DNA from 4 places in the Bradyrhizobium sp. IAR9 genome. Region 2 is predicted to be linked to each of the others. Evidence: predicted binding sites of a transcription regulator. Region 2 holds the regulator's gene; each other region holds the start of a gene.
The links. Region 2 encodes HrcA, which represses chaperone genes, less so after heat shock. Its sites were predicted from a motif close to GTTAGCACTCNCNNNNNGNGAGTGCTAAC; they were not measured.
Positions count from the first base shown of each region.

Region 1: a site for HrcA is predicted at 4,553-4,581, ahead of GGD67_RS16525 (co-chaperone GroES). Genes of this name have one in related genera too.
Region 3: a site for HrcA is predicted at 4,012-4,040, ahead of GGD67_RS13175 (co-chaperone GroES). Genes of this name have one in related genera too.
Region 4: a site for HrcA is predicted at 5,435-5,463, ahead of groES (co-chaperone GroES). Genes of this name have one in related genera too.

Region 1 is NZ_JACBZW010000005.1:353,372-361,215, reverse strand. Features, by position in the region: gene GGD67_RS16545 (rhomboid family intramembrane serine protease) at 1-553, opposite strand, end outside; gene GGD67_RS16540 (cupin domain-containing protein) at 880-1,407, opposite strand; gene GGD67_RS16535 (tetratricopeptide repeat protein) at 1,627-3,756, shown strand; gene GGD67_RS16530 (usg protein) at 3,958-4,245, opposite strand; gene GGD67_RS16525 (co-chaperone GroES) at 4,625-4,939, shown strand; gene groL (chaperonin GroEL) at 4,987-6,627, shown strand; gene lepB (signal peptidase I) at 6,825-7,574, opposite strand; gene GGD67_RS16510 (slipin family protein) at 7,736-7,844, opposite strand, start outside.
Region 2 is NZ_JACBZW010000003.1:267,869-275,712, forward strand. Features, by position in the region: gene hemW (radical SAM family heme chaperone HemW) at 1-815, opposite strand, end outside; gene rdgB (RdgB/HAM1 family non-canonical purine NTP pyrophosphatase) at 832-1,467, opposite strand; gene rph (ribonuclease PH) at 1,479-2,192, opposite strand; gene hrcA (heat-inducible transcriptional repressor HrcA) at 2,375-3,463, shown strand; gene grpE (nucleotide exchange factor GrpE) at 3,560-4,177, shown strand; gene pncA (bifunctional nicotinamidase/pyrazinamidase) at 4,326-5,048, opposite strand; gene GGD67_RS10330 (hypothetical protein) at 5,314-6,255, opposite strand; gene dnaK (molecular chaperone DnaK) at 6,649-7,844, shown strand, end outside.
Region 3 is NZ_JACBZW010000004.1:199,726-207,569, reverse strand. Features, by position in the region: gene GGD67_RS13190 (YopT-type cysteine protease domain-containing protein) at 1-61, shown strand, start outside; gene GGD67_RS13185 (hypothetical protein) at 269-553, opposite strand; gene groL (chaperonin GroEL) at 1,924-3,564, opposite strand; gene GGD67_RS13175 (co-chaperone GroES) at 3,655-3,969, opposite strand; gene GGD67_RS13170 (hypothetical protein) at 4,690-4,851, shown strand.
Region 4 is NZ_JACBZW010000002.1:165,722-173,565, reverse strand. Features, by position in the region: gene GGD67_RS06395 (L-lactate permease) at 1-1,148, shown strand, start outside; gene GGD67_RS06390 (META domain-containing protein) at 1,308-1,706, shown strand; gene GGD67_RS06385 (hypothetical protein) at 1,856-3,067, opposite strand; gene groL (chaperonin GroEL) at 3,268-4,899, opposite strand; gene groES (co-chaperone GroES) at 5,047-5,343, opposite strand; gene GGD67_RS06370 (hypothetical protein) at 5,659-6,180, shown strand; gene GGD67_RS06365 (protein phosphatase CheZ) at 6,371-7,156, opposite strand; gene GGD67_RS06360 (L,D-transpeptidase) at 7,472-7,844, shown strand, end outside.

The sequences.
Region 1 (7,844 bases), on a different contig from region 2:
CGGCGATGAGCCCGGTAATGGCGCCGGACGCGCCGACGCCCACCGTGCCGGGGCCATTGCCCAGCAGAGAGCCGACCTCACCCGCCACTGCACTGGCGACGAAGATCAGCGCAAACCAGCCACGGCCGATCAGAGACTCCAGCCTGACGCCGACGATGAACAACCCGATGCAGTTGCTGATGAGGTGCCACCCGCTGCCATGCAGCAGCGGCGCAAGGCCAATCCTCCACCACTCTCCTCGTCCGACAACGAGATCGTAACCGGAGGCGCCCTGAGCGATCAGCGAGCGGACATCGAGGTCACCGTCCCGCGCAACGTCGATGGCCAGACTGCGTTGCAGGGCGAAGATCAGAAGCAGACCAAAAATCAGGCCAATGGTGAGGAAAGGGATATCGGCCAGAAGCTTGTTGTCGCCAAAAAGCGTCCCCTCACTGGACAAGGCCTGAGCGGGGTCGCGCACGATCTCCCGAACGATCGGCGCGGCGACGGGTTGAAATGACGCTCTTGAGGGCGGCGCCGCAACGCCGCGTCGGCCAAAAGTGTTGGTCGCCATGAAAGCACTCCCGCGTTTTCACAGCTTTGAGTTGACGGGAGAGGTATTTTCGACTGGTTAGCGCCCGCCCTGCGGGACAGCTGAAACCATCCGGCTGGTAAGCGCCCGGTTTCGCAGATCGGGTGCTTTTTAGCGATCGTGACGGGAACACTGACGAACGTGTTTGATGGGCGGTGGTGGGGCTGGAGTAGCGATGGTCCTGTAGCCCGGATGGAGCGCAGCGCAATCCGGGAAGGTCTGCGTCGTCGCAGGCAGCGGCCCCGGATTGCGCTTCGCTCCATCCGGGCTACGAACCTTCATCGTAGTGACAAAGGAGAGAGATTGGCCTACGCCTTCAACTCCACCGTCTTGAACTCAGCCGGCAGGATCACCTCCAGCAATTCGACGTCATCCGAATAATCCAGGATCATGTGCTTGATCTTCGGGGGCTGGGTCCACGCGCTGCCTTCCTTCATCAAGGTCTCGCCCTGCCCGTCCATATAGGTCTTCACCCAGCCCTTGAGCACGTAGACCATCTGGAAGTCGACGTCGTGAAAATGCAGCTTCGACACCTCGGCCGGATCGCAAGGACCTTGCAGCCGGATCACGTGCGCTTGCGCGAGGCCGTGGCTTGCGTCGGCGATGCCGAGGTCGCGGTATTTCGCGTAAGCGCGCAGGCCATCGGCCTTGAAGTCTTCCTCGCGGTGATGGCTGATCGCGATGCGCTGCCTGGGCCGCGCCGGCTTCTTCGGCGCGGCGGTGCGGGCCTTCGCCTTCACCGCCTTGCGTGCCGAGGATCGCGCCGCCGCTTTGGCGCCGCTCCGCTTCTTCACTGCGGTCTTCGTTGCGGGTCTTGATGCCTTTTGCTTGGCCATTGTCTGCCTCCCTGATCTGAGCCGCGCCCGCCGGACGGGTACAACCCGAGCACAGATTATCCAGTCTTGGATGAGGCGGCAATTGCCGGGCGCTAGGCTGGCGGCTCGATGACCCGATCGGTCGTAGCTTGTCCCAAGCTGTCGTGGCGAACGGCCGTCGTCTCGTATTCGTTCTCCCGCTGAATTAATCTCGAAGAGAGATTCTGGGGGATTGAAGCCATGGGCAACAGCGTAGGTCAGCGTGCATTTCAAAATGCCCGGCTTCAGAAACGGCAAAAAGCCGAAGTGCTGCCGTTGCTCGGGCATGCGCTCCAGCTCCACAAGATGGGGCTTCTCGCCGAGGCCCAGGCTGCCTATCGGCAACTCCTGCAGCTCGCGCCCAACCAATTCATGGCGCTGCACATGCTCGGCGCTTTGGAGTCTGATGCCAAAAACTTTCAGCAAGCCGAAATCCTGCTGAGCCGAGCGGTCGCCGTGGATCCGCAATCTGCCGATGCTCATATGAGGCTGGGCGTCGCGCTCAACGGGCTGCGGCGTCACGACGAGGCCTGCGCGAGCTATCGAAAGGCCCTCGCCTTGCGGCCCAACCACGCCGCAACCCTCTCCAATCTCGGTAACGCGAACGTGGCCCTCGACCTTCACGAGGAGGCGCTCCACAGCTACGACAAGGCGATCGCACTCAACGCAAGCCTTGCTGAAGCCCACAACGGCCGGGGTTGGGCGCTGTGCCGTCAGCGCAATTATGACGAGGCCGTCGCAAGCTTGAACCGCGCGCTGTCGATCAAGCCCGACTATGCCGCGGCGCTGGCGAACCGTGCCACGGCTTTACGGGAACTTCAGCGGTTTGACGAAGCGCTGGCAGACGGCAATCAGGCGATTGCCCTGGCACCCGACGACGCGAATGGGTGGCTCGCGCGGGCCAGTGTCCTGCTCCAGATCCAGCAAATTGCCCACGCATCCCACGACTGTCAGCAGGCGCTCGCGATCGATCCCGATTCCATTCAAGCTCACCTGGTGCTGGGTCTTTGCCTCGCCGGACTTGGCCGGGTCAATGAGGCCCTCGCCAGTTTCGACAGAGCCCTCGACATCCAGCCCGACCTGCAGAGCGCAATCTCCAACAAGATATTCACGCTCGATTTTGCGGGGGACGCCACCGTTGAACGGCATCAGCAGGCGCGTCAGGTGTGGTGGGAGCGTGTCGGCGCGAAAATCGCTTCAGGCGCGGGGGGCCCGCATGACAACAGCCGCGATCCGGACCGCCGTCTGGTGCTCGGTTATGTCTCATCGGATTTCAACGCGCATTCGGCTGCGTTGATTTTCAAGCCGGTGCTCCAACACCATGACCGGGCACAGTTCGAGGTCGTGTGCTACGCTTGTTCGTCGAAAGTGGATGCGACGACCGGCGAATTTCAGGGGATCGCCGATCGCTGGCGCGACGCCTCGCAATGGACCGAAGATCGCCTCGCCGCCGAGATCCGCGCCGACGGCATCGACATCCTGATCGATCTGTCCGGCCATACCAGAGGTAACCGCCTCGGCGTGTTCGCGCGCAAGCCGGCACCGATCCAGGTGCATGGCTGGGGCCACGGCACCGGCACCGGGCTGCCGACGATCGATTATCTGATGTCGGATCCGGTCGCGATTCCTCACGAGGTTCGGCATCTGTTTGCCGAGACCATTGTCGACCTGCCGTGCTTCGTGACGCTGGCGTCGCTGCCGACCGAGATTCCGCGGGCACCAACGCCGGCGATCTCGAACGGTTTCGTCACCTTCGGCGTCTTCAACCGCATCAGCAAGATTTCGGACGAGGCAGCGCAGGTCTGGTCCAGGATTCTCGAGCGGGTGCCGGGCTCGCGACTGCTGATCAAGGATGTTGCGCTGGACGACCAGCTGGTCCGCGAAAATTTGCTGGCCCGGTTCGAGGCTTGCGGATTGCCGGCCGAACGCGTCGATCTGCTCGGCGCCACCTTGCGAAGTGAACATCTGGCATCGTTCAATCGCGTCGATATCTGCCTCGACCCGTTCCCGCAGAATGGCGGCGTCAGCACATGGGAAGCCTTGCAGATGGGCGTGCCGGTGGTGGCGAAGCTCGGCAACAGCCTGCCCAGCCGTGCTGCCGGCTCCATCCTCACGGCACTTGGCTTGCCGGACTGGGTCACCGACAGCCATGCGGCGTATATCGAAATCGCAACGAGCCGAGGTTCGCAAATTGGCGAGCTCGACAGGTTGCGCCGCGAGCTGCCCGACAAGATCCGGGCTGCAGCCGCCAGCAACCCCGTCTCATACGGGCGAGCGGTCGACGAGGCCTATCGCGCGATGTGGAGACGCTATTGCAGCGAGGGCGCCTGATCGCCCCTCAGGTGATCACGGGAATAGCGCGTTCGCCCGGCGCAGCTGCAACGGAGATATCGTAGGGTAGGCAAAGCGACTTGTCCGCCGTAGCTCGAAGAGCGAAGGCGGAAGCATGCCCACCTTCCGTGCGCGATCATGGAGAGATGGTGGGCACGGCGCTTAAGCGCCTTTGCCCACCCTACGGGACCGGTGTGCGCCTCAATGCAGCCGGAACACGCCATCCACGGCGCGCAGCTCGGCCGGCTTGATCAGCTTGGAGTGCGCGACGGTGACCGAATGGAGGGGACCGTCGAGCTTTTCCTGCCAGAAGGCCAGGAAATCCTTCAGCGCCGGGAATTTCGGAAACATGTCGTAGTTCTGCCAGACGTAGGTCTGGAGCAGCGAAGGATGATCCGGCATCCGGTAGAGGATTTGCGCCGTCGTCAGCCCGTAACCTAGAAGCTGTTTCCGGAAGTCCTCGGAAACGCCCCCACTCCGTACGCCCATGCCAACCTCCTTTGCAGGAGCGCATTCAAGGGGCGGCCTGGTCGGTGTGCGCCTGACGAGCCACCCGGTACTGATGCGCTCACATGAGAGAAATGTGACGCAAACTGACAACCCATCTCAAGCCCAAAATTTTAACAAGCTGTTGAAATTCAATGCGTTAGCAGCAGAGGCGGCACCGTGCTAATACGGGCCCGGCCTCGGTTAACGATGGAAAAGAGATTCTGGCAGTCCGCGCTTCCGGGTGCTGATTTTTCTGCTAGAAGCCCTTGCTCCCACAAAATTCCTGTCCTATTTCAGCTTCGCTCGTGCTAGCACTCGCGGGCATCGACTGCTAACATCCCTTGAAACATCAATCTGAGCAAATGCTTAGGAGGACTGCATGAAATTCCGTCCGCTTCACGACCGCGTCGTGGTCAAGCGCATCGACGCAGAAGAGAAGACCGCTGGCGGCATCATCATTCCCGACACGGCCAAGGAAAAGCCCTCGCAGGGCGAAGTCGTAGCCGTCGGCCCCGGTGGCCGCGACGAAGCCGGCAAGCTGATCCCGATCGACCTGAAGGTCGGCGACCGCGTGCTGTTCGGCAAGTGGTCCGGCACTGAAGTCAAGATCGACAGCCAAGACCTGCTGATCATGAAGGAAAGCGACATCATGGGCGTTCTCGACGTCCCCGCTTCCAAGAAGAAGGCGGCCTAAGAGCCTCTCTTTCCCTCCAGTCAAACATTATCCAAGGAAAATTCCAGATGGCAGCCAAAGAAGTCAAATTCTCGGTTGAAGCGCGCGACAAGATGCTGCGCGGCGTCGACGTTCTCGCCAACGCGGTGAAGGTCACGCTCGGCCCGAAGGGCCGCAACGTCGTGCTCGACAAGTCGTTCGGCGCTCCCCGCATCACCAAGGACGGCGTCACCGTCGCCAAGGAGATCGAGCTCGAGGACAAGTTCGAGAACATGGGCGCGCAGATGGTGCGCGAAGTCGCCTCCAAGTCCGCTGACGCGGCCGGCGACGGCACCACCACCGCCACCGTGCTGGCCCAGGCGATCGTGAAGGAAGGCGCCAAGTCGGTCGCCGCCGGCATGAACCCGATGGACCTGAAGCGCGGTATCGACCTCGCGGTCGAAGCCGTGGTTGCGGACCTCCAGAAGAACTCCAAGAAGGTCACCTCGAACGACGAGATCGCCCAGGTCGGCACCATCTCGGCGAACGGCGACCAGGAGATCGGCAAGTTCCTCTCCGACGCCATGAAGAAGGTCGGCAACGAGGGTGTCATCACCGTCGAGGAAGCCAAGTCGCTCGAGACCGAGCTCGACGTCGTCGAGGGCATGCAGTTCGACCGCGGCTACATCTCGCCCTACTTCGTCACCAACGCCGACAAGATGCGCGTTGAGATGGACGACGCCTACATCCTCATCAACGAGAAGAAGCTCTCCTCGCTGAACGAGCTGCTGCCGCTGCTCGAGGCCGTGGTGCAGACCGGCAAGCCGCTGGTCATCGTCGCCGAGGACGTCGAAGGCGAAGCCCTCGCGACCCTGGTCGTGAACCGCCTGCGCGGCGGCCTGAAGGTCGCGGCCGTCAAGGCTCCGGGCTTCGGCGATCGCCGCAAGGCCATGCTGCAGGACATCGCGATCCTGACCGGCGGCCAGGCGATCTCGGAAGATCTCGGCATCAAGCTCGAGAACGTCACGCTCAACATGCTCGGTCGCGCCAAGAAGGTGATGATCGACAAGGAGAACACCACGATCGTCAACGGCGCCGGCAAGAAGGCCGACATCGAGGCGCGCGTGGCTCAGATCAAGGCGCAGATCGAGGAGACCACCTCGGACTACGACCGTGAGAAGCTCCAGGAGCGTCTTGCCAAGCTCGCGGGCGGCGTCGCGGTGATCCGCGTCGGCGGCGCGACCGAGGTCGAGGTGAAGGAGCGCAAGGATCGCGTTGATGACGCGATGCATGCGACCCGTGCGGCCGTGGAAGAAGGCATCGTTCCGGGCGGCGGCGTCGCCCTGCTCCGTGCCTCCGAGCAGCTCAAGGGCCTGCGCACCAAGAACGACGACCAGAAGACCGGCGTCGAGATCGTGCGCAAGGCGCTGTCGGCTCCCGCCCGCCAGATCGCGATCAACGCCGGTGAAGACGGCTCGGTGATCGTTGGCAAGATCCTGGAGAACAAGGCCTACAATTACGGCTTCGACTCCCAGACCGGCGAATATGCCGACCTCGTCAAGAAGGGCATCATCGACCCGACCAAGGTGGTCCGTACCGCGATCCAGAACGCTGCCTCGGTTGCGGCCCTGCTGATCACCACGGAAGCCATGGTCGCCGAGCTGCCCAAGAAGGGCGGCGCCGGCCCCGCGATGCCCCCGGGCGGCGGCATGGGCGGCATGGACTTCTAAGGTCCAACCACCTCAAGAACTAACGAAACCCCGGCAGCGATGCCGGGGTTTTTGTTTGGGACGGACGTTCTCGCGGAACGGCGGCTCGTAGCCCGGATGGAACGAAGCGCAATCCGGGACATCTCGTGCGACGCAGGCAGCCTTCCCGGATTACGCTTGCGCTCCATCCGGGCTACGAACCTCCGTCATTCCGAGCCTCACTCCACCTTCCCCAACCGCTCCATGCGCGGCTCGCCATCTTCGTCGAGCGACCAGAAGATCCGCGTCACCTTGCCGACGAGATTGTCCATCGGCACGAAACCGAACGCCGACATCATGCGGCTGTCGGTGGAATTGTCGCGGTTGTCGCCGAGCACGAAGAAATGGCCCGGCGGCACCGTGAAGACGTTGGTGTTGTCGAGGAAAGCGTTGTCGAGGCAGTCGTTGGTGACATAGGACGCGCCGCTCGGCAGCGTCTCGCGCCAACGCTTGACCCTGACGCCGCCATCCCCACCGCAGGCGTTGTCGGCGAGCCCGTCCTCTAGCGCGACGCGCGTCACTGGCCGGTCGTTGAGGATGAGCTGGCCGTGCCGCATCTGGATGCGGTCGCCGGGCAGCCCGACCACGCGTTTGACGTAGTCGGCCGAGGTATCCTTCGGCGTACGAAACACGACGATGTCGCCGTATTCCGGGTTGGCGGCGAAGACGCGGCCCGAGATCCAGGATGGCGCGAAGGGAAAGGAGTAGCGGCCGTAGCCATAGGCATATTTCGCGGCGAAGACATAGTCACCGACCATCAGCGTCGGCGCCATCGAATTGGAGGGGATGCTGAACGGCTGATAGAGGACGAAGCGAAACAGGATCAGCGGGGACCACAGCACCGGGACCAGCAGGATCAGGATGACGATCACCTTCCACTCCCGCGATCGCGCCGTCGGCGGCCGGATGGTGTCCTGAAGAATCGTCATGCGCCTGCCCTGATCAAACCCATAGTCATCGCGAGATTACGCAACCTTCGCGCGCGTGCAATCCCACGTCCGTGATTTTGGTCGCACAGGCGCGACTCCGCGTTCATTGCAAGCGACGACGACGGATATGTGAAGGGCCGCCCGTGGGCGGCCCTTCGGTTTTACGCACTCTCGGGCGCCTTGAGGCGCACGAGCCGGGTCAGGAGAGCATCGAGGCCCTCGCCGTTGCCGGCGTGGAGGTCGATGCGGCCGACCTTCTCGACCAGCCGC
Region 2 (7,844 bases):
TCACCGCGCCAGTAGACCAGATTGTGCCGGCACTCGGCGCCGCGCCGCGCGTGATTGGAGATCTCGTAGGCCGGCAGGCCGAGCTTGTCGCAGGTCTCCTGCGTGACGTCGTAGAGCGCGCGCGAGACCGCTTCGTCCGGCGTCTTCAATTTGCCGGCCTGGTGCAAGCCGAAGAACGGCGTGCCTTCCTCGATCGTCAATTGATAGAGCGACAGATGCTCGGCCGCCTCGTCGATGGCGAGACGCAGTTCATCGGCCCACATCGCCGGCGTCTGGTCGGGACGGGCGTAGATCAGATCGAACGAATAACGGTCGAACGAGCGGCGTGCGATCGCGACCGCATCGAGCGCCTCGCGCGCACTGTGCAGGCGGCCCAGCGCTTTCAGCGAGGCATCATCGAGCGCTTGCACGCCGAGCGAGACGCGGTTGACGCCGGCGGCGCGATAGCCGGCAAAGCGGGTAGCTTCGACGCTGGTCGGATTCGCCTCCAGCGTCACCTCGACATCGCCGGCGACGGTCCAGTGCTTGCCGATCGCATCGAGCACCGCGCCGACGGTTGCGGGCTGCATCAGCGAGGGCGTGCCGCCGCCGAGAAAGATCGAGGTGACTTCACGGCCGGGCGAGCGCTCGGCGGTGGCCGCGATCTCGCGCGCGAAGGCGGATGCGAAGCGCGCCTCGTCGATCGCGGCGTGACGGACATGGCTGTTGAAGTCGCAATAGGGGCATTTCGACAGGCAGAACGGCCAGTGCACGTAGACGCCGAAGGCTGCGGATTCTTGTTTTGACGCGTTTTCCTGGCGCGAACCGGTATCCACTTCGCTCGAAAACGCTCTATCGCGGCTCAAGGCAGATCTCCGCCAGTTTCACGAAGGCGCGGGCGCGATGCGACAGGCCGAGGCCAAGCGGCGGCAGGCCGTGCTTCTCGATGCTCTCCATCTCGCCGAAGGTGCGATCATATCCGTCAGGCAGGAACATCGGATCGTAACCAAAACCGGCGGTGCCGCGCGGCGGCCAGACCAGCGTGCCGTCGACGCGCGCCTCGACCTCATCGAGATGATCGTCGGGCCAGGCGACGCAGAGCGCGGAGACGAAATGCGCCTTGCGCTTCTCCGGGGCCGTCGCGCCACGCTCCTGCAGCAGGCGTTCGATCTGTGCCATCGCCGCGTTGAAGTCTTTGCCTGGACCGGCCCAGCGCGCGCTGTAGATGCCGGGCGCACCATCCAGTGCGTCGACCACGATGCCGGAATCGTCGGCGAAGGCGGGAAGCCTGGTCGCCTTCGCCGCCGCGATCGCCTTGATCGCGGCATTGCTGCGGAAATCGTTGCCGGTCTCGTCAGGTTCGGCGAGGCCGAGCTCACCGGCCGACACCGCCTCGATGCCGTACGGCGCGAGCAGCTCCTTCATCTCGGCCAGCTTGCCGGGATTATGGGTGGCGATGACGAGCTTTCCGGTGATTCGGCGGTGCATGGGCCTATTGACTACGCCACAGCCAGTTTCTGCAAGTCCACGAGACGCGCGATACCTTTTTGCGCCAGGGCGATCAGCTTCAGGAACTCGTCCTGCGTGAACGGCTCGCGTTCCGCGGTGCCCTGCACCTCGATGATGCGGCCATCGCCGGTCATGACGAAATTGGCGTCGGTCTGGGCTTCCGAATCCTCGGCGTAGTCGAGATCGAGCACCGGCGTGCCGTTGTAGATGCCGCAGGAGATCGCGGCGACGTTGTCGCGCATCACGTTGGCCTTGATCATGTTGCGCGCCTTCATCCAGTTGATGCAATCGGCGAGCGCGACCCAGGCACCGGTGATCGAGGCCGTGCGCGTGCCGCCGTCGGCCTGGAGCACGTCGCAATCGACCGTGATCTGGCGCTCGCCGAGCGCTTCGAGATCGACGATGGTGCGAAGCGAGCGGCCGATCAGGCGCTGGATCTCGACGGTGCGGCCGCTCTGCTTGCCGGCGGAAGCCTCGCGGCGGGTGCGCTCGGAGGTCGCGCGCGGCAGCATGCCGTATTCAGCGGTGACCCAGCCGCGGCCCTGGCCCTTCAGCCACGGCGGCAGGCGATCTTCCAGCGTGGCGGTGACCAGCACATGGGTGTCGCCGAACTTCACCAGGCAGGAGCCTTCCGCATATTTGACCACGCCGCGCTCCAGCGTCACGGGGCGCAATTCGTCGGGCGCACGGCGGCTTGGCCGCATGGGAAATCCTCCAAAACTCGTCGGTATAGGGCTGTTCGCGGTGCTTGTAGGTGGGGTGAGGGTATGCGGCAAGGGGAAAGGACAAGGCTTTTTCACCCCCGGTTTTCCACCCTGCAAACGCGACGCTTGTCAGAACCCTCCTGGATGGACAAATTATGAGCATCTGAGAGGAGTTACCGTCTGTGGCCCATCACGATCCGATCCATCTGATCGCGCCGCGCGCAGGCCTCGCCCAGCTCAACGAGCGTTCTCGCGACATCTTTCGTCAAATTGTCGAAAGTTATCTCGCGACCGGCGAGCCGGTGGGCTCGCGCAATATCTCGCGCCTCATCGCCATGCCGCTATCGCCGGCCTCGGTCCGCAACGTCATGGCCGATCTGGAACAGCTCGGTCTGATCTACGCCCCGCACACCTCCGCCGGCCGGCTGCCGACGGAACTCGGGCTGCGTTTCTTTGTCGATGCCCTGATGCAGGTCGGCGACCTCAACGAGGCCGAGCGTCAATCGATCCAGAGCCAACTCACCTCCGTCGGCCAGGCCCAATCGGTCGAGGCAGCGCTGGACCAGGCGCTGACGCGTCTGTCCGGCCTCACGCGGGCCGCCGCGGTGGTGCTGACGCCGAAATCCAATGCGCGGCTGAAGCACATCGAATTCGTCCGGCTGGAACCCGAGAGGGCGCTGGTGATCCTGGTCGGTGAGGACGGCCAGGTTGAAAACCGCGTGCTGTCGCTACCCCCCGGAGTTCCCTCCTCGGCAATCACCGAGGCCGGCAATTTCCTCAATGCGCGCATCCGTGGCCGCACCCTGGCCGAGGCGCGGCTCGAGCTCGAGACGGCACTTGGACAGGCCCGCGCCGAGCTCGATCAGCTTGCACAGAAGGTGATTTCCGCCGGCATCGCCAGCTGGTCCGGCGGCGAGAACGAGGATCGCCAGCTCATCGTCCGCGGCCACGCCAATCTGCTCGAAGACCTGCACGCGCTGGAGGATCTGGAACGGGTGCGCCTGCTGTTCGACGATCTCGAGACCAAGCGCGGCGTGATCGACCTGCTGGGGCGCGCCGAGACCGCCGAGGGCGTGCGCATCTTCATCGGCAGCGAGAACAAGCTCTTTTCGCTCTCGGGGTCCTCCACCATCATCTCGCCGTATCGGGATGCCGCCGGCCATATCGTCGGCGTTCTGGGCGTGATCGGGCCGACACGGCTGAATTATGCCCGTGTGATCCCGACCGTGGACTACGCCGCCCGCATCGTCAGCCGCCTTTTGGGAGGCTGACCGGCGTTTCCGCCGATCACGGGCGCTTGATTTTCGGCGCTTTAGGCACGATATCCGGGCCAACAATCCCTGGAAACGAGTTCGAGATTAGAGCCGATGACCGAGCAAGACCGGCAACCCGAAGACACGACTGCAGCGACCGGCGAGCCCGTGGTGTCAAAACCCTACATCATGCCCGACGATCCCGAGCCCGGCTCGGTGGAGTTGTTGCAGAAGGAAGCCGCCGAGGCGCGCGACCGCATGTTGCGGACGCTGGCCGAGATGGAGAATCTGCGCAAGCGCACCACCAAGGAGGTCGCCGACGCCCGGCTCTACGGCATCACCGGCTTTGCCCGCGACGTGCTCGACATCGCCGACAATCTCCAGCGCGCGCTCGATGCCGTCCCGGCCGAGGCCCGTGCCGCAGCCGATCCCGGCCTGATCGCGCTGATCGAGGGCGTCGAGCTCACCGAGCGTTCGCTGCTCAACGCGCTGGAAAAGCACGGCGTCAAGAAGCTCGATCCGCAGGGCCAGAAGTTCGACCCGAACTTCCACCAGGCGATGTACGAAGTGCCCGATGCGTCGGTGCCGTCGGGCACCGTGGTGCAGATCATGCAGGCCGGCTACACCATCGGCGAGCGCGTGCTGCGCCCGGCTCTGGTCGGTGTCGCCAAGGGCGGCGCGAAGGCGGCGGCCGCGGCGAACAACAACGAGTCGAGCGGCGCGGCGAATTGAGTTTCAGACCCTCATGGTGAGGAGCCGCGCGTTTGCGCGGCGTCTCGAACCATGAAGGCCAAGATGTAACGGCGGGGCCTTCATCCTTCGAGACGCGCGCGAAGAAGCGCGCTCCTCAGGATGAGGGTCTGACAGTGTCGCGCGAGTCCTACGCGCTCACCGCGATATCCGCGGACTGAATCCGCTTCACGCCGGCCTTGGCCATATCGGCCCAGGCTTTTGCCAGCGAGCCCTGATTGTCGATGCCGCGGCAGGCGTCTTCCACCACATAGACCTCGAAGCCAGCCTTGCGCGCGTCGAGCGCGGTCCAGGCAACGCAGAAATCCGTCGCGAGCCCTGCGACGAAGACGCGCTTGATCTTGCGCCCCTTGAGATAGCCGGCAAGTCCGGTCGAGGTCTTGCCGTCGGCTTCGAGGAAGGCCGAATAGCTGTCGACGTCCTTGTGAAAGCCCTTGCGGATGATCAGCTCGGCGTGCGGGATTGCAAGGTCCTTCGAGAGCGAAGCGCCGTCGGTGCCCTGCACACAATGGTCGGGCCACAGCACCTGCTTGCCGTAGGGAAGGTCGACGGTCTCGAACGGCTTCTTGCCGGAATGCACCGACGCAAACGAGATGTGGCCCGGCGTGTGCCAGTCCTGCGTCATCACCACGTTGGCAAACGCCTTCGAGATCTTGTTGATGACGGGCACCACCTGCTCGCCTTCCTTCACGGCGAGGCTGCCGCCCGGCAGGAAGCAGTTCTGCACGTCGATCACGAGCAGCGCGGAGGCATCGTCCGGCTTGATCGATGCCGCTGCAAGGAGTGCGGTTGGAGCCAGCGTTGCAAGCGCCGTCGTCCCAAGCATTGCGAGGATTTGTCGTCGGTCCAGCATCGTTCGCCTCCCTCCAGGATGATCCAACGGAGACGAAGCCTAGTTCCGTTCGTATACGAACAGAAGCCCGAAAATGCGGCCGGTACTGGCGAGGGGGTGGGCTCTTGCCGCGTGCTCGGTGCAACCTCTCCCGCTTGCGGGGGAGGTCGCGCGAAGCGCCGGGTGGGGGCTCTCTCCACATCGGGAGTGCCCCTATGCGGAACCACCCTCTCCCCAACCCTCCCCCGCAAGCGGGGAGGGAGCGCATTTCGTTCGGAGATGTAGCCTAGCCCTTCGGCTGAATCCCGTCGCGCACGGCGCGGAAGCGGGTGAAGGCGGCCAGCCACTGGTCGCGCGGCGCGCTGGCGATGATGCGCAGCGAGGCGCCGCCGCTCGAGAAGCGGATCCACTGCACCACGGTCACCGGGACCTTGTCCTTGCCGCTGACGCCGTCGATCCGGGTCTCGAAGCCTTGCTGGCCGTTGATGCGGATCGGCTCGGACATGGTGACGCGCGATTCGCGCACGCCGGGGATCTGCAGCGCCGCCTCCTGGGCGAAGCGGGCGCGGTCGTCGGCCTGCTGCGGCGTGGCGCCGATCAGACCGAGGATCATGAATGGCTTCGACTCATAGCCTGCGCTCTCATTGCCGTCGGCGAGGATGATGCTGCTGCCCGGCGCGAGGGTCCGGATGTCCTTGAATTCGGCGAGATCGGTGATCCTGAACGGCATCAGCGCGATCTGCTCCTCGACCGAGACCTGCTTGCGGGTGACGGTGCTGGCGAACATCTGCCGCACCGCTTCATCCGTGTAGATCTTGGTCGCATTCTCCGGGACCTGCACCGCGACATAGCCGGAGAAGCCGGCGCCCGGCACGATCATCGAATAGCGCTTCACCGGGGTGTCGCCGGCCTTGCCGCTTTCGGTGGTGAAATAGGCGAGGCCCGCCGGCGTCTCGATCTTGTCCTGCTTGACGCCGCCGGCGCCGGCCGGATTGGAATTGAAGGCGCTCACGACCTCGCCATAGGCCGCCGGCGGCAGCTCGGTGATCAACACCTTGACGCTGCCGTCCTCGCTCTCGAAGCCCGGAAAGGTTTTTGCCGTGCTGAGACCGACCAGCGGCACCATGCCGAGGCGCAAGCCGGGCGGAAACACGGCATCGGCGGCAAGGGCCGGAAACGCGGAGGCGATCAGGAGGGCGAGCGCGGCGAGGGGGCGGATCAGCTTCATGGGCACTCTGATTGGTTCACATTGAGGCCGTTCGATGGTCGGCCACCGGGCCGCATTGTCGCGCGAAGCAGCTGTGGCGGCTGACCGGCCGGTCCGCCTTTTACCGGGTTTGGGCGTGCGGCAACAGGGCGGGCGGACTTGCGGTAGCGGGGGCTTGCTGAAGCCTGAACCTGTTAATAATTCCTCACCCGCAAGGGCGGTTGAGCCCGGATATCATCGTCCAAAACCCAATGTTTTCACGGCAGAAACGTAGCTTCGGTCCTTGCGGGCCCCTCCCCCCCTCCTATATGAGCCTCAATCATCGCAATATCGCGGATGTTTGATCTTAGGGGGTTTCGGTCGGGTGCCTTCTGGGCCCAGCCAACCTGCCGCAAAAACAAGGATATCAGGACCATGGGAAAGGTCATTGGGATCGACCTCGGCACCACGAATTCGTGCGTCGCCGTGATGGATGGCAAGAACGCCAAAGTCATCGAGAATTCCGAAGGCATGCGCACGACGCCTTCGATCGTCGCCGTGACGGACGACGGTGAGCGCCTCGTCGGCCAGCCGGCCAAGCGCCAGGCCGTCACCAATCCCGAGCGCACCTTCTTCGCAGTGAAGCGCCTCATCGGCCGCCGCTACGATGACCCGATGGTCGAGAAGGACAAGAAGCTCGTCCCCTACAAGATCGTGAAGGCTTCCAACGGCGACGCCTGGGTCGAGGCCGACGGCCAGACCTACTCGCCCTCGCAGGTCTCGGCGTTCATCCTGCAGAAGATGAAGGAGACCGCGGAAGCCCATCTCGGCCAGAAAGTTGATCAGGCCGTCATCACCGTTCCCGCCTACTTCAATGACGCCCAGCGCCAGGCGACCAAGGACGCCGGCAAGATCGCGGGCCTCGAAGTGCTGCGCATCATCAACGAGCCGACCGCGGCCGCGCTCGCCTATGGCCTCGACAAGACCAAGACCGGCACGATCGCCGTGTACGATCTCGGCGGCGGCACGTTCGATATTTCGATCCTCGAGATCGGCGACGGCGTGTTCGAGGTAAAGTCGACCAACGGCGACACCTTCCTCGGCGGCGAAGACTTCGACATGCGCCTGGTCGGCTATCTAGCCGACGAATTCCAGAAGGAGCAGGGCATCAACCTGCGCAACGACAAGCTCGCGTTGCAGCGCCTGAAGGAAGCCGCTGAAAAGGCCAAGATCGAGCTGTCCTCGACGACGCAGACCGAGATCAACCTGCCGTTCATCACCGCGGACCAGACCGGCCCGAAGCATCTGACGATGAAGCTGACCCGCGCCAAGTTCGAGGCGCTGGTCGACGACCTCGTCCAGAAGACCGTCGAGCCCTGCCGCAAGGCGCTGAAGGACGCCGGCGTCACCGCCGGTGAGATCGGCGAAGTGGTTCTGGTCGGCGGCATGTCGCGCATGCCGAAGGTCCAGGAAGTCGTGAAGCAGCTGTTCGGCAAGGAGCCGCACAAGGGCGTCAACCCGGACGAAGTCGTGGCGATCGGCGCTGCGATCCAGGCCGGCGTGCTCCAGGGCGACGTCAAGGACGTGCTGCTGCTCGACGTCACCCCGCTGTCGCTGGGCATCGAGACGCT
Region 3 (7,844 bases), on a different contig from region 2:
TCGTTACAGGAATCCCAACGGGCAGCATTTATCGACAATCACGACGCAAAGGATGCAGTGAGTTGGGCCTTCAGGCTGGTGGTGATTGACGAAGGCGCGGATGCGTCGGCGGGCGGTCGCGGCGTCGGGGGCCAAACTGCGGCGGATAGGCGGCTGCGTGTCGGCTGGCGAGTGTGCCGGCCTCGAAAGCGGGGGCGCCGGCCCCCGCTATCCATGACGGCCGGCACAAATTGCAGTTCTGTTTCGGAATGACCGCCTGCGGCTTCTCTCAACTGACGTCGCCATTGCTGCGGCGACAATCCATGCCGTCCGCTGTCAAACCACGCGCTTGATCCAGACCGACTGTGCGCGGCGTATGACTTTCCACGACATCAGCTTTCGTTCGAAGCACGTAAAACCGACGCATCGATAATGGTTCAGCCAGGATGTGCCCCTCACAAGCAGCCGGGGATAGGGCAGGCTCCGCGTTTTGCGATGCGATCTGGATCGTCGAGCGGAAGAACTCAGCATCGCGCTCCCTGGGTGTTAAGCGAAAGACGCCGGCAGTTTCCATGATCGGATCGCCGGCTCGGAGAATTCCGCGTTTACTACTCGCGCCGGTCCGGACCAGTTAAACGACGGCATGTCGCGGCCCATCGCGAAAGGCTCGACGGGGTTGTTGATCTAATTGGAGTCCAGGGTCCGCAAGTCCACGCAAAATGCCTTCTATGGGATACCGATGACGCGGTCGTGAGCAGCATGAACTGGGGTTCTCAAACCGGCTCGACGAGCTTGGACTGCATCTGGAAAGGCCCAGTCTCGCCACATGCCTTTTGGAAAAATTCGAGGATCAGCTCGAGGACTGATCAGTGCCGCGCAACTTTCTGCACACCAGACCCGATCTTCGCATGCAATGTTCGCTTTTGGACCATTATCAAGCTCCACGGCTCGCTTTGAGTGAGCTTCGGGATAGCTCCGACAGTGTCGTGGCGACCTATGTATCGGAGTAATGGAGCGCTCACAAACCGACGTGGTCGACGGCCAGCAGCGCCTTACGACCATAACGATCCTCCTTTGCGTCCTCCTGGACCTGGCGGATGCGAAAATCGGGCAGGCGATCCATTAACTACATCTTCCAGACCGGCGACCCGCGATTTCGGCGGGGAGTTGAGGAGGCCAGGCACCATGGTGGCGCCGACCTTGTTGGTGCAGCAGATGAACCGCTCACCGGCTTCATGCGCCACCTTCCGCAGCAACCGCTCGGGATCCTCGGCAAGAAGGACGGTCAAGGCCAGCCGCGGCAGCGGCGCGTGCCTCCTTCGGGTCTCCCAGCAGCGCCAGCGTAGGGCATCTGCGATCGGCCGCCATTGTGGTATTGGTACCGCGGGCATGTGACGCTGCTCGGTGACGCCGACCACCCGATGGTGCCGCATTCGGGCAAGGCGCCGGGCAAGCCATCGAGGATTGCTTCGCGCTCGCCGTTCTGCTGGAGCACGCCAAGCGCGACAAGATCCCAGCGCGTCTGAAGGCTTATCAGGAGCTGAGATTAGAGCGGACCAGCCGCGTGTAAGCCGCCTCGCGCCTGGCTGGCAAGTTCTACCCGATCCGCGGCCGGGATCCTCTGGAACTGGATGAGAGGATGCAGGAATGGATGTCGGCCGCCGCCTGGATATTTCCGATGCGGAGAAGGCCGCTTTGGCACTTCTGTAGGAAGAACCTCAAGGACCGAATTTTGCTGAGACCTTCTGAACGTACGCTTCTGGCCATTCGCGATATTTGCTGCTGTTGCCGTGATCGGCATATCTACACCGGCTTTTCAACTTCCGTATGAAGTTGCGGCTTGGGCTAAGCGCACCGGAAAACAAGGGGACATAATAGGGCGTGAAAGAAAAACCCCGGCATTGGTGCCGGGGTTCTGTAATTCTCGTTTTCTTCGCGGCTGGATCAGAAGTCCATGCCTCCCATGCCGCCGCCCGGAGGCATGGCCGGGCCGGCTGCGGCCTTCTTCGGCAGCTCGGCGACCATCGCTTCCGTCGTGATCAGCAGCGCCGCCACGGAGGAGGCATTCTGGATAGCGGTGCGCACGACCTTGGTCGGGTCAATGATGCCCTTGGAGACGAGGTTGCCGTACTCGCCGGTCTGCGAGTCGAAGCCGTAGGCGTACTGATCCTTCTCGAGGATCTTGCCGACGATGACCGAACCGTCTTCGCCTGCGTTGATCGCGATCTGGCGGGCCGGCCAGGACAGTGCCTTGCGCACGATCTCGACGCCGGTCTTCTGGTCGTCGTTCTTGGTACGCAGACCCTTGAGTTGTTCGGAGGCACGGAGAAGAGCGACGCCGCCGCCGGGGACGATGCCTTCCTCGACAGCCGCACGGGTCGCATGCATCGCGTCATCAACGCGATCCTTCCGCTCCTTCACCTCGACCTCGGTCGCGCCGCCGACGCGGATCACCGCGACGCCGCCCGCGAGCTTGGCAAGACGCTCCTGGAGCTTCTCACGGTCGTAGTCCGAGGTGGTCTCCTCGATCTGCGCCTTGATCTGGGCCACGCGCGCCTCGATGTCGGCCTTCTTGCCGGCGCCGTTGACGATCGTGGTGTTCTCCTTGTCGATCATCACCTTCTTGGCGCGACCGAGCATGTTGAGCGTGACGTTCTCGAGCTTGATGCCGAGATCTTCCGAGATCGCCTGGCCGCCGGTCAGGATCGCGATGTCCTGCAGCATGGCCTTGCGGCGATCGCCGAAGCCCGGAGCCTTGACGGCCGCGACCTTCAGGCCGCCGCGCAAGCGGTTCACGACCAGCGTGGCGAGGGCTTCGCCCTCGACGTCTTCAGCGACGATGACCAGCGGCTTGCCACTCTGCACCACGGCCTCGAGCAGCGGGAGCAGCTCGTTCAACGAGGAGAGCTTTTTCTCGTTGATCAGGATATAGGCGTCGTCCATCTCAACGCGCATCTTGTCGGCGTTGGTGACGAAGTAGGGCGAGATGTAGCCGCGGTCGAACTGCATGCCCTCGACGACGTCGAGCTCGGTCTCGAGCGACTTGGCTTCCTCGACCGTGATCACGCCCTCGTTGCCGACCTTCTTCATGGCGTCGGAGAGGAACTTGCCGATCTCCTGGTCGCCGTTCGCCGAGATGGTGCCGACCTGGGCGATCTCCTCGTTCGAGGTGACCTTCTTGGAGTTCTTCTGGAGATCCGCAACGACGGCTTCGACCGCGAGGTCGATACCGCGCTTCAGGTCCATCGGGTTCATGCCGGCGGCGACCGACTTGGCGCCTTCGCGCACGATGGCAGCGGCGAGCACGGTCGCGGTGGTGGTGCCGTCGCCGGCCGCGTCAGCGGACTTGGAGGCCACTTCGCGCACCATCTGCGCGCCCATGTTCTCGAACTTGTCGTCGAGCTCGATCTCCTTGGCGACGGTGACGCCGTCCTTGGTGATGCGGGGAGCGCCGAACGACTTGTCGAGCACGACGTTGCGGCCCTTCGGGCCGAGCGTGACCTTCACGGCGTTGGCGAGGATATCGACGCCGCGCAGCATGCGGTCGCGGGCGTCGACGCCGAATTTCACTTCTTTGGCTGACATATTGGTTTCCCTGAGTTGTCTTGGTGTCATCTCCCCCTTGGCGAGGCGCCCGGCAGGCGCTCCTCAGGGGTGAGCGGTGCGAGCGGTTGGTTAGGCGGCCTTCTTCTTCGAAGCGGGAGCTTCGAGCACGCCCATGATGTCGCTTTCCTTCATGATCAGCAGGTCGACGTTGTCGATCTTGACCTCGGTGCCCGACCACTTGCCGAACAGGACATGGTCGCCGACCTGGACGTCGATCGGGGTCAGTTTGCCGCTCTCGTCGCGGCCACCGGGGCCAACGGCGATGACTTCGCCCTGCGAGGGCTTTTCCTTGGCACTATCCGGAATGATGATGCCGCCAGCGGTCTTCTCTTCTGCGTCGATGCGCTTGACCACGACGCGGTCGTGAAGCGGACGGAATTTCATGCAGCCCTCCTAAGCATTTGCACGAGTTGAAGATTTTGGAATGTTAGCAATCGATGCCCGCGAGTGCTAGTCACGGGCCGAGCTGAGATAGGATAGGATTTTTGCGGGATCAAGGGACTCTGGCGGAAAAATAGGCGCTCAGGACGGTCGCCTGCCATCAGTCTCAATGGTTAACCGGAGACGTGCTGGGCTGGGGTTAGCTGGTCGCTGGTATACACCTGTCGCACCCCCAATCAAACCGGCGAGCCGCCAGCGCTCGCCCAAAACGTAGTGGCTACGGTCCGCTTACCAATGCGAATATACTCCTAGCCCCCGCGACGGGCGTCGAGCCCAGCTTCGAGTAAGTAAGAAGCTGGCCAACGCCCAACCTGCGCGTGAGTTGGCGAGATTGCTCGACAAGCAGCGGCGGACGCAGGACGCCGGAGATGAGCAGACTGTGCGGGCGGCACGGCGGAAGATCTATATAATCGCGCGCGACCACCAGCCCGCTCCTAGGTCGAAGAATAGTTTTGCACCGTGCATGCCGACTGAGTAGCTGCACTGTGAATGAAGCCCATGTTTAGATCGATCACCGCGTGATAGGAGCTGTGAGGCACGACTTCGTAGATGATGTGCGTGTTGCTATCGATATACGTTCCGCTGTTGCCGGAATGTTTACACGTTACGACGACGTCCTTAACATCAGCGGTGCTGTTGTTTCGAATGACAAAGGACGCCTTCATGATCGTCGCTCACAACTGCTTTGAGCTGACGGTCTTTCGATTGATAGCAGGTGGCGGCGATGTCACCGTTAGTCGGTCAACGTCCGAGCCGACCGTATGGAAGGCGCTCGACGCCACGATTCCTAAATTCCGCAGCGGGATCTCTCCTGAGCAACCGTGACCGCGGCGAGCCCCAACATCACGTCGCGGGTGAATCCGAAATGGAGACGATAGAGCCACCAGATTGCGCAGCACCGGTCGAGATCGTACATGGCGAGCGCGCGCCTTATTGCTACGACCATCCGCGGCATCGGCTTCATTCCTCGTATCATCTGGAAACCTCGACGACTCGGGGCTAGCGTTCTCCCTCTCGTGTTTTGATAGGCGATGGTTCGCTGTGCGCGTGCATCCGCAATGGACTGGTAGCTAAGCTTGATGTTCGTCATGCGCTCTTTTCCGCGTTTCGAAGCTGGCTGCACACGCCTATGTGCGTGCGATCTACCGTGACCCTACGGTGGAGGTGCTGCTTGCAAAACGCCCAGATCTGGTAGGGCCAATTGACAGGACTCCCATCCGATAAATACGCTCGCGCAATCCCACTGCTGGTTTGGCGGCCAAACCCCGTCTGAGCGCGCTGGCAAGTCTCCGCCTCGCTAAACAACACCTCGGACAGTCGGCCCGCCGCAGCACACCATCGTGCAGCGCTTGTTGCGATCGATCAGACGCAAAGCAGCCGAGACGGTCATCCCGCGCACGGCTAAAGGTGCGACGCTGGCCGCATGCAATGGGCATTCCGCGACGTACTCCAGTCCTCCGATCCTGCGTGCTATGGTGCAACCTCCGACTAGCCGAGAGCCGGAGCTACATCGGTCAAGCGAAAGTAACATCCTCAGATGAGGCAATACGGGGTGATATTGCAGCCCGGATGCCGGGTCCGGCACCACCCAGACGAAATGGCCAGGATGACCGTGCATCTCGTGGGCCGCCAGCGGGTCCGATGATGCGTACCCACTGGCGGCGCGAGCAATCCACTGGAGTCGTCTATCCAGGTAAGGAGACCCGAAGTGACCGCAGGGCTCCAGTCCCGCGCGATCGCTTCACCGTCGGGTTGCGTCTCATACCCGCGTAAGCTTGACAACCCTCCTTCGGCTAATTCGGCTTTGTAGGCCCGTCCGTTAAGCTGGATTGTTCTGGGGCTATTTGCGGTCGGCATGAAACCTTCTTCGCGCAGCTTGTCCATCAGGGCAGGTGTGGCCCATTGCTGTGGTAGCGGCGTTCCGAAGCGCCGGTGCTCCGTGAAGAATGCTCCGAAGTCCGGTACCCCTGCCCGGCCGACGCCAACCACTTGGTCCTCCGCAGGGTTATGAACAAGAAGAACGCGATTGGACCCATCCAAACCGGCCGTGTAGCGGTGACCTCGAATTTCATAGGTCATCGTCGGCTGGTCCGAGTCAGGCAAGAGACCCTGGTGGAACAGCCTCTCGACCATGAAGTCAGGCGCGATTTGCGAACCGTGTGAGAATCTCTGGGGAGCGGCGAATGAGACATCTACCGCTTCCTCAGGTGCGGCAGATGATGATGGTCCCGCTTCATTCATGATCTGACTGACAAATCATGATCCTCTTGTGTCCAGACGTGCGCCGTTGGTGATTCTGGTGAACGGGCATTGTCGATCGGGTTCGGATCCATAAAGCTCTCCTTTCTATTTTGAGAACAAAGGCCTCTTGAAGATCTCCCCAGGGAGTGACGAATTCAGACATGGGCGGCTTCGTCATCGAGAGGCCAAGTTTGAGTGTTAAAGAGGCTGGCTTTCGAGAAGCTGACAAAGGTCGAAGAAGGGAGACAAACCCGCGGCCGCATCTGCCACGTCTGATGCGATCATCTCCGAGCCAAATATCTTTCCGCCTGACCTCCCAGTCGGCGTGCAGGTCTGCGTCGTGCATCGCATTCACCTGGCAGTAAAGCTGGTTAGGAGGTCCAGGCGATGCGGATCGTGGCCAGATCCAGCCTTGCATCGAGCGTGTGCATTTCGATCTCTGCTCGCGACCAGTCGTTCTGGCTTACACTTCGAGCCTATGCTCGGGCCGCAAGCCGCAGCCGCGCCAGCACGAGAACAGACGAGAGCGCGACCTACGTGAGTCCGGCAACCGCGGAGCAAACTGTTCACCTAATTAGATGAAGAACGCAATCGCTCAGACGCAAAGCAGCCGAGCCGATTATCCCGCGTACGAGGTGCGACGGTGCCGGTAATCCCGGGACTACGGCTGTCACTGCGTGTAACGGGCAGTCCGCGACCTCCCCAGTGCCTCCGATCCTGCGCGCCATGATGCAACCGCGGACTGACAGCCGGAGCTACGCCGGTCAAGTAGAAACGAACGGCCAACTTTGTCCCGGCTGCTATTGACGCTCAGCGTCACATGCAGATGGCGCTCGTGTCAGGGCGCGCTTAGAGAAAGCGGACATTTCAGCGGCGACTTCGACACCGCGCGCATAAATTACGACGATTTTCCTTTATTCAGGACACGAGCGAATTCTCTTCCAACGGTCAGTTGGCGAGAAGAAACGTAACCCGCATTCGTGCTCGCCCGTCCGGGCATCGAACGGTAGCTCCTACATGTGGCGTCACTGATTTGCGTTAACGGCTCCCCAAGTGGTTGACCAAGATGTACGCCCCCGAAACTTTGGCAGCGTTCACCGAACAACTTGAGATCGGCATCGTCGGCCTCGGGGCCGAATACGCCTCGCCTTGTCCCCGTCCCGGGGACGCCGTCGCGCCGGAGATAGCCGAGATGCATGGCGAGGGGCGCCGAACGCACGGATGACGAACGGTCTGGGTCTTGATTGTCGCCACATGCGGGAGGCCCCTGAGCAGACGGGCCGCCCGCTCCCTGGCGACCCGGCCGCGGCCGTAGGCGGAGCACCTATACATGGTGATCTTGCACGCGCGCGAGAAACCGCCGCAGAGCGCTGAGCGGCGGCAAGCGCCTTGGCGATAAAGAGCCTAGCCCATTGGCTCCTTAGGGGGCGGGACGTGACCTGGCCGAGGCGGAATGGCTCGAGTCGTCGTCAGTCGTGTGCGGCGCCCGTCAATTTTGTCACACACTCGCCACAGCAGCGCAAAATTCTGCAGCCATCCGACGAACTCAGCAGGTTCTCATATTTGTCTTTACCGGC
Region 4 (7,844 bases), on a different contig from region 2:
CGCCGATCCAGGGCCTTGCCTCGGTCACCGGGCTCGATCCCTACATCCTCGGCGCCATGGTCGGCCGGCAATTGCCGGTCTTCTCGCTGATCGTGCCGTTCTGGGTGGTGTGGGCGTTCGCGGGCTGGAGGGGCATGAAGGATGTCTGGCCGGCGATCCTGGTCACCGGCGTGTCGTTCGCGATTCCGCAATTCGTGATCTCGAACTTCATCAACCCCTGGATCGTCGACATCGGTGCGTCGCTGATCTCGATGGGCGCGCTGATCCTGTTCCTCAAGGTCTGGCAGCCCAGGCAGCTCTGGCTGTCGCCGGCGCTGCGCGGCCGCGATGAATCGGCAGCCACCATGGCGGCGGCCAAACCGCTCGACAAGACGCCGCTGACGCAGAGCGAACTGTTCGGCGCGCTGCTGCCGTGGATCATCGTCTGCATCGTGATGCTGATCTGGGGCAACGGGGCGTTCAAGGCCTGGGCGAATTCGATCTTCGTCTGGAACTATCCCGTGCCCGAGCTGCACCAGATGATCAACAAGATGCCGCCTGTCGCGCCAGCGCCGACGAAAGAGAGCGCGGTGTTCGGCTTCACCTACCTGTCCTTCACCGGCACCGGCATGCTGATCGCGGCGATCATCTCCGGTGTCCTGATGGGCGTCGGTCCCGGCAAGCTCGTGACCGAGTACGGCCGCACCATCCGGCTCTGCGCGATCTCGCTGATCACGATCTCGGCGATGCTGGCGATCGGCACCTTGACGCGGCTCTCCGGCGTCGACGCGACGCTCGGCCTCGCCTTCGCCGCAACCGGCGTGCTCTATCCCTTCTTCGGCACGCTGCTCGGCTGGCTGGGCGTGGCGCTGACGGGATCGGACACCGCCTCCAACGTGCTGTTCGGCAACCTGCAGAAGATCACCTCCGAGCAGCTCGGCCTGTCGCCGGTCCTGATGGCCGCGGCGAACTCATCCGGCGGCGTGATGGGCAAGATGATCGACGCGCAGTCGATCGTGGTCGCCTCCACTGCCACCAACTGGTACGGCCACGAGGGCACGATCCTGCGCTTCGTGTTCTGGCACTCGATCGTGCTGGCCTGTCTCGTCGGCGTGCTCGTGACGTTGCAGGCCTATGTCTGGCCGTTCACGGCAATGGTCCTGAAGTAGCAGGCCAACTCAGGCTCGAACGCAAATCCCCGCGAGGTTCCGCCCCGCGGGGATTTTTGTGCCCAATCAAATCTCATCGCGCTCTACGTTGCGCGAACCTTCTCAATGGCGCCGCCGTCTTATAGAAGGTGCGGCAAATCAGGTCGGACGAGAGGTCTCATGGTTTCGCTCAAGCGATTGGTGTGTGCTGCGGTTGCAATGCTCGCGATGTCCATTGTCGCGCGTGCCGAGGACGGTTTCCCGTTCGGCACCGAGATGACGCTGGAAGCGCTGCCGCAAGCAGGCTCGAAGCGAATTCCGAACATCGAGATCGGCGACCATGGCGAGGTCGTGCTCGAGCTCTGGTGCAAGGGCGGCAAGGGCCAGTTCTCGGTCGCCGGCAACACCGTGATCTTCGTCCCCGGCCAGATCCAGGATCGCTCCTGCCCGCCGGCAAGGGCCCAGGCCGACGACGATCTGGTCGCGGCACTGAGCAGCGTCGAGACCTGGAAGCGTCAGGGCGACGTGCTGACGCTGATCGGCCCCAAGCCGCTGCGTTTTCGGACGACGGGGAATTAGCTCCGCTCTCGTGTCTCGGACGCGCTGCAGCGTGCAACGCTGCTGCGCAGAGCCGGGACCCAGACTCGATCGGCGACTGCGCGGGGCCTCTGGGCCCCGGCTCTGCAGCGCATCACTGACGTGCTGCGCAGCGTCCGGGGCACGAGAGCCTACTTCCACACCGATTTGTCGGCATCCCAGCGCTGGCCCCTAAGCTCCTTGGCGAGCGCCTCGACCGAACCGTTGTCGTCGGGCTGCTCGCCTTCCTCGTCGACCGACGTGTCGTCGGAGAGATTGAGCTTGGCGCCGCTGCTCTCGTCGGCGGTCGTCGTCGCGGGGCTGCCGATCCAGAGCATGAGCTTGTCGGTCGTGCCCGGCTTGTCGGGCGAGACGAGCCCTGCGACCTCGATCGTGTCGGTGAGATCGAGCGCGGGGAAGTCCGGGTTCGGCCGCTTGAAGACCAGCTTCAGCTTGCCCGTGGCGGGGTTGAAGCTCTGCGAAACCGGCTTTGCCGCGAGCGTCCGGCTCAAAACGTTCGAGACGGCAGCCGCGAGCTTGTCCTTGCTGATCTTGTCGCCGTCGCGCCAGTCGGCCGCGGCGAAGCGGATGGTGCGGTCCATCTCGGTCATGCCCGCAGTCCACCCCGCGGCGGTGACGCCCGGCGTCGCCTTGAATTTCGCCAGCAGCGCGCCAGCGCGCTCGGGATCGACCGACATGTTGATGGTCTGCTCGCCTGCGCGCAGGGCATCGCAGCCGACCGTGAGGCTCGCCAGCGTCACCTCGACCGCCTGGCCCTTCAGGCTCTTCAGGAAGTCGGTTGCAGCGTCGAGCTTGACCTTGACCGCGATCGCCTCCGGCGAGACGTCGGTGAAATCCTTCGGCTGCGGCGTGATGCCGTCGTCGGAGGTCTGGTTGTCCTGAAATTCCTTTTCGCTGAGATCGGAATTGTCGGGCGAGGTCACCTCGGTCACCACCTGGCCGACGCTGATCTGGCCGCGGAATTCGAAAGTGTCGCCGCTCTGCTTGCGCAGCAGCTTGACGCTGACCGGCGACTTCTCGCTGATGCTCTGCGTGGTGCCGGTCAGGGTCTGGCCCGCGACCTGGAGATTGACGACGAAGCGGTCCTTGCGGTCGGAATTCTTTGCGACGGGATAGCAGACGTCGAGCACGGCCGCCGTCACCGTCTTGCCCTGGCGCGTCTCCTTCAGGATCACGTCGGCATTGCCGTCCATCAGCCCGTCGATCGAGGTGAAATAGCGCGTCTCCGGACCGCCGGGCATCGTGGCCTTCGGCGACAGCTTCATCTGGGCGGAGGCGGGATGCGGAGAAGCTGCAAGCAGAGCCGCCAAAACGGCTGTCGAACAAACCAGAAGCGCACGCATCGATGAAATCCTCGCGCAACGGGCATGATCCGGAAAGGTATGAAGCGGTTTTCCGAGAGGATCATGCCCAAACAATTCGAATCGGCGCGTCACCGTAGTGGGTTTTGGCCGACGGTTGAATCGGAAAGCGGAGGGGCAGGGTCGGCAAAAAAGAAGGCCGCCCGGAGGCGGCCTTCGCAACACTGTAACGGAACGCAGGCTTAGAAGCCGCCCATGCCGCCGCCGGCGGGCATCGCGGGCGGGGCTTCCTTCTTCGGCGTTTCGGCGACCATGGCCTCGGTGGTGACCAGCAGGCCGGCCACGGAGGAGGCGTCCTGGAGCGCGGTGCGCACCACCTTGGCGGGATCGATGATGCCCTTCTCGACCATGTCGACATAGTCCTCGTTCTGGGCGTCGAAGCCGAAGGTCTCGGACTTGTTCTCCAGGATCTTGCCGACAACGATCGAGCCTTCCACGCCCGCGTTCTCGGAGATCTGGCGGATCGGAGCTTCCAGCGCCTTCAGCACGATGTTGATGCCGGCCTGGACGTCGGCATTGGCGTTGGTGAGACGGCCCACCGCTTTCTTGGCGCGGAGCAGCGCGACGCCGCCGCCGGGGACGATGCCTTCCTGCACCGCGGCGCGGGTGGCGTTGAGGGCGTCCTCGACGCGGTCCTTCTTCTCCTTGACCTCGATCTCGGTGGCGCCGCCGACGCGGATCACCGCGACGCCGCCGGCCAGCTTGGCGAGGCGCTCCTGGAGCTTCTCACGGTCGTAGTCCGAGGTGGTCTCCTCGATCTGCGCCTTGATCTGGCCGACACGGGCTTCGATATCCGGCTTCTTGCCGGCGCCTTTGACGATCGTGGTGTTCTCCTTGTCGATCACGACCTTGCCGGCGCGGCCCAGCATCTTCACCGTGACGTTCTCGAGCTTCATGCCGAGGTCCTCGGAAATGAGCTGGCCGCCGGTGAGGATGGCGAGGTCCTCGAGCATGGCCTTGCGGCGATCGCCGAAGCCCGGCGCCTTGACGGCGGCGACCTTGAGGCCGCCGCGGAGGCGGTTGACGACCAGGGTGGCCAGCGCCTCGCCCTCGACGTCCTCGGCGATGATGACGAGCGGCTTGCCCGACTGCACCACGGCTTCCAGCACCGGAAGCATGGCCTGCAGGCCCGAGAGCTTCTTCTCGTGCAGGAGGATGTAGGCATCCTCGAGTTCGGCGGTCATCTTCTCGGGGTTGGTGACGAAGTAGGGGCTGAGATAGCCGCGGTCGAACTTCATGCCCTCGACGATGTCGACTTCGGTGTCGAGCGACTTGTTCTCTTCGACGGTGATGACGCCTTCGTTGCCGACCTTCTGCATTGCCTGGGCGATCATCTTGCCGATGGCGGCATCGCCGTTGGCGGAGATGGTGCCGACCTGGGCGACCTCGGAGGAGGCGGCGACCGGCTTGGCGCGCTTCTCGATGTCCTTGATGACCGCAGCAACCGCGCTGTCGATGCCGCGCTTGAGGTCCATCGGGTTCATGCCGGCGGCAACGGCCTTGGCGCCTTCGCGCACGATGGCCTGGGCCAGCACGGTTGCGGTGGTGGTGCCGTCACCGGCGAGGTCGTTGGTCTTGGAGGCGACCTCACGCACCATCTGGGCGCCCATGTTCTCGAACTTGTCCTCGAGCTCGATCTCCTTGGCGACGGTGACGCCGTCCTTGGTGATGCGGGGTGCGCCGAAGCTCTTCTCGATGACGACGTTGCGGCCCTTCGGGCCGAGCGTCACCTTGACGGCGTTGGCAAGAACGTCGACGCCGCGCAGCATGCGATCGCGCGCGTCTCCGGAAAACTTGACGTCTTTGGCAGCCATTTTAGCAATCCCTCGTGTGTGGTGATGTGTCTGCCGCTCGCCCGTCGCATCAATTCCGGGATTCGAGGACCGAACCCGGCGGAATGATGGATGCCCGGATCGCCTGGATCCGGGCATGACATTCAGCGGCTGTTCAGGCGGATGGCCTTAGGCCAGTACGCCCATGATGTCCGACTCCTTCATGATCAGGAGCTCTTCGTTGTCGATCTTGACCTCGGTGCCCGACCATTTGCCGAACAGCACGCGGTCGCCGACCTTGAGGTCGATCGGGGTCAGCTTGCCGGTCTCGTCACGGCCGCCGGGGCCGACGGCGACGACCTCGCCCTGGGACGGCTTTTCCTTGGCGCTGTCCGGAATGATGATGCCGCCCTTGGTCTTTTCCTCGGCGTCGATACGTTTGACCACGACACGGTCATGCAGCGGACGAAATTTGGATTTAGCCATGACGTTTCCCTTTGGAGGCTCGCTTCGGAAGTAGTGAAGTGGGTGGGGCGGCGCTTCCGTCCGCCCCCTATCCCGAGGATCGAACGGCGTGCTTAGCAATCGGGCTTTCCGAGTGCTAATAGTGGGCCCGGAAATATGGCTTGGCCGCGATCCTGTCAAGCAAAGGTGGTTAAGCGATTGGTGAGGCGGATATAGGATGGTGGCACTGGAAACTTGTTCGGGGCGCCGACGTATTAAAGGACGTCATTGCTCCGGCAGCGGTTTTGCGCTTGGCTGCAGGAGGGGTGCGGCCATGGTCTTGTTCGGGGGAATGCCATGATCAGTTCAGCTCACGCGCGCACGGTTGCCAATCTGGCCGCCGCCTCTTGTCTGGCGCTGCTGCTGGGCGCCTGCGGCGGCGGCATGAGCCTGCCGTCCTTCTCGTCGTCCTCGCCGCCGCCCGAAGCCGAGCCGGGCGTCGCGCCCGAAATGCCTGCGACCATTCGCGCCGACGAGATCGTCGGCCGCTGGGGCCTCGCCTCGTTCCAGAACCCGGCCGACCGCGCCCGCACCGAGGCTGCCGCCCGGGCCCAGTGCAAAAATCCCTACGTGATCACCGCCGGCTCCTCCGGCGGCGTGATCATGCATCTGGCCGACCAGGCAACGCCGCAGGAGCTGCGGCTGAAGGGCTCGCCGAGCGGCAAGAACTACATCGGACCGGCGGGTCCGACCCCCGGCGAGCAGGACCGCGAAATCATCTCCTTCGACGGCCGCGTCCTGATCACCCGCTTCATCGACAAGGACGCCGCCACCCGCTACGGCAACATGGTCTACGTCCGCTGCGCGCCGCGGGCGTAGCTTCTCGCCTACGTCATGCTCCGCGACAGCGGGGCATCCAGTACGCCGCGGCTTCTCGGTTCAATCACTGCTGCCTCTGGAATACTGGATCGTCCGGTCAAGCCGGACGATGACAGCGGAGAGGATGGTCCCAAAAAGCAAAAACGCCGGCCAAAGGCCGGCGCTTTGTTTTTCTCTATCTGGCGTCCGCTCAGTCGAACAGCGCGTCGATGTCGTCCTGCGAGGCGTGGCCGACGTCGCCGGCGAGCTTGGGGCCGTTGAGAAGCTTGTCGTCCTCGCTGCGATTGTCGACCGGCGGCACGACGTGGGACTTGATGGCGTCGACGCCGCCCCAGATCTCCATCATCGCATTGATGTGCTGCTCGATGAACTTCATCGTGGTCATGACCTTGCTGATGCGCTGGCCGGTCAGGTCCTGGAAGTTGCAGGCCTCGAAGATCGAGATGACGCGTTCCTGGATATCGTCGGCGAGCCGCTTCTGCTGGTCGATCGAGTCCACCTTGGACATTGCGCTGGCGGCCTGGTCGATCGATTCCGCGGCTTCGAGGATCTGCTGGGTCGCCTGCTCGGTGCCGCCGACCACCGCGCCGAGCTCGCCATTGACCTTGGCCATTTCGCCGCCGTCAAAGCTCTTGCCGTGCAGCGTCGCGATTTCGCGCTTGGTGCGGTCGATGGCGTCATGGATGAGGTCGAGCTCGACCTTCAGCTTTTCGCACTGCTCGATCTGGGCCCGATAGGTTTCGAGCATGGTACGAGCCTCGGAGAGCTCGTGGGCGGTGGAGGCGTCGATCGCCGCCATGGCTGCGCTGCCGGACAAGGGCAAGGGCGCAGCGCCTTTCGCCATCTGTGCACGGATCGCACGTAGCTCGGCCATGATCTCGCTATGCATCGGGATTGCCTCTTCGGTTACGTCCAAAATCGGCATCTCGCCACCAGCGATATCCTCGACGCGAAAACGTTTGCGGTGAACAGCCATCAGGATACTCCCCCCACCTCACTCACGCGTCTTTGTAGGCAGAAGCGATTTAACACGAAGTTCACGGCAGGAACTGTTGTGCGGCTGCGCGCGACGGCGCGCAAAGAAGCGATTAACCATGCGCGCGCGGCGTTCATCGAAAATAAACGCTGATCGCCAAATTGCCCCGCTGCTGACGACGTGGTGAATCCAAACGCCGTTTCTGTTTACCAAACAAAACGGCTTTTGCCTTTTATTGACCACGTCGAGGGGCGCGGAAAGCCATCAGCTCTCCACGGCGCATGTGATCTAGACGAAACAGTACAGAGTACGTCGATGTTCAAGAAAATGTCTGTCGCGCTGCTCGGCAGCGCTTGCACCTTCATTGCCGGCGCAAACAGTGCCAGCGCCTTCGACAATTCGGTGCCGAACGATCCGCCCGCGGTGCTCTACCAGCCGCAGGTGCCGCCGGCGCCGGTGCGCGTCGCCTCCAATGCGAACATGGGCGGCGGCTTCATCGAGTTCCTGTTCGGCGACGGTCCCGGCCGCGGTCCGGCCTACGCGCCCGAGCGGCCGGTCTATCAACAGCAGCCCGGCTATTACGACCAGCGCCGCCTGCCGCCGATGGGCGAGCCGCAGCAGGGTGGATATCAGCAAGGCGCGGTTCAGCAGGAGACGGTCGACCCGCGGCAGCGTCCGTTCGATCCGA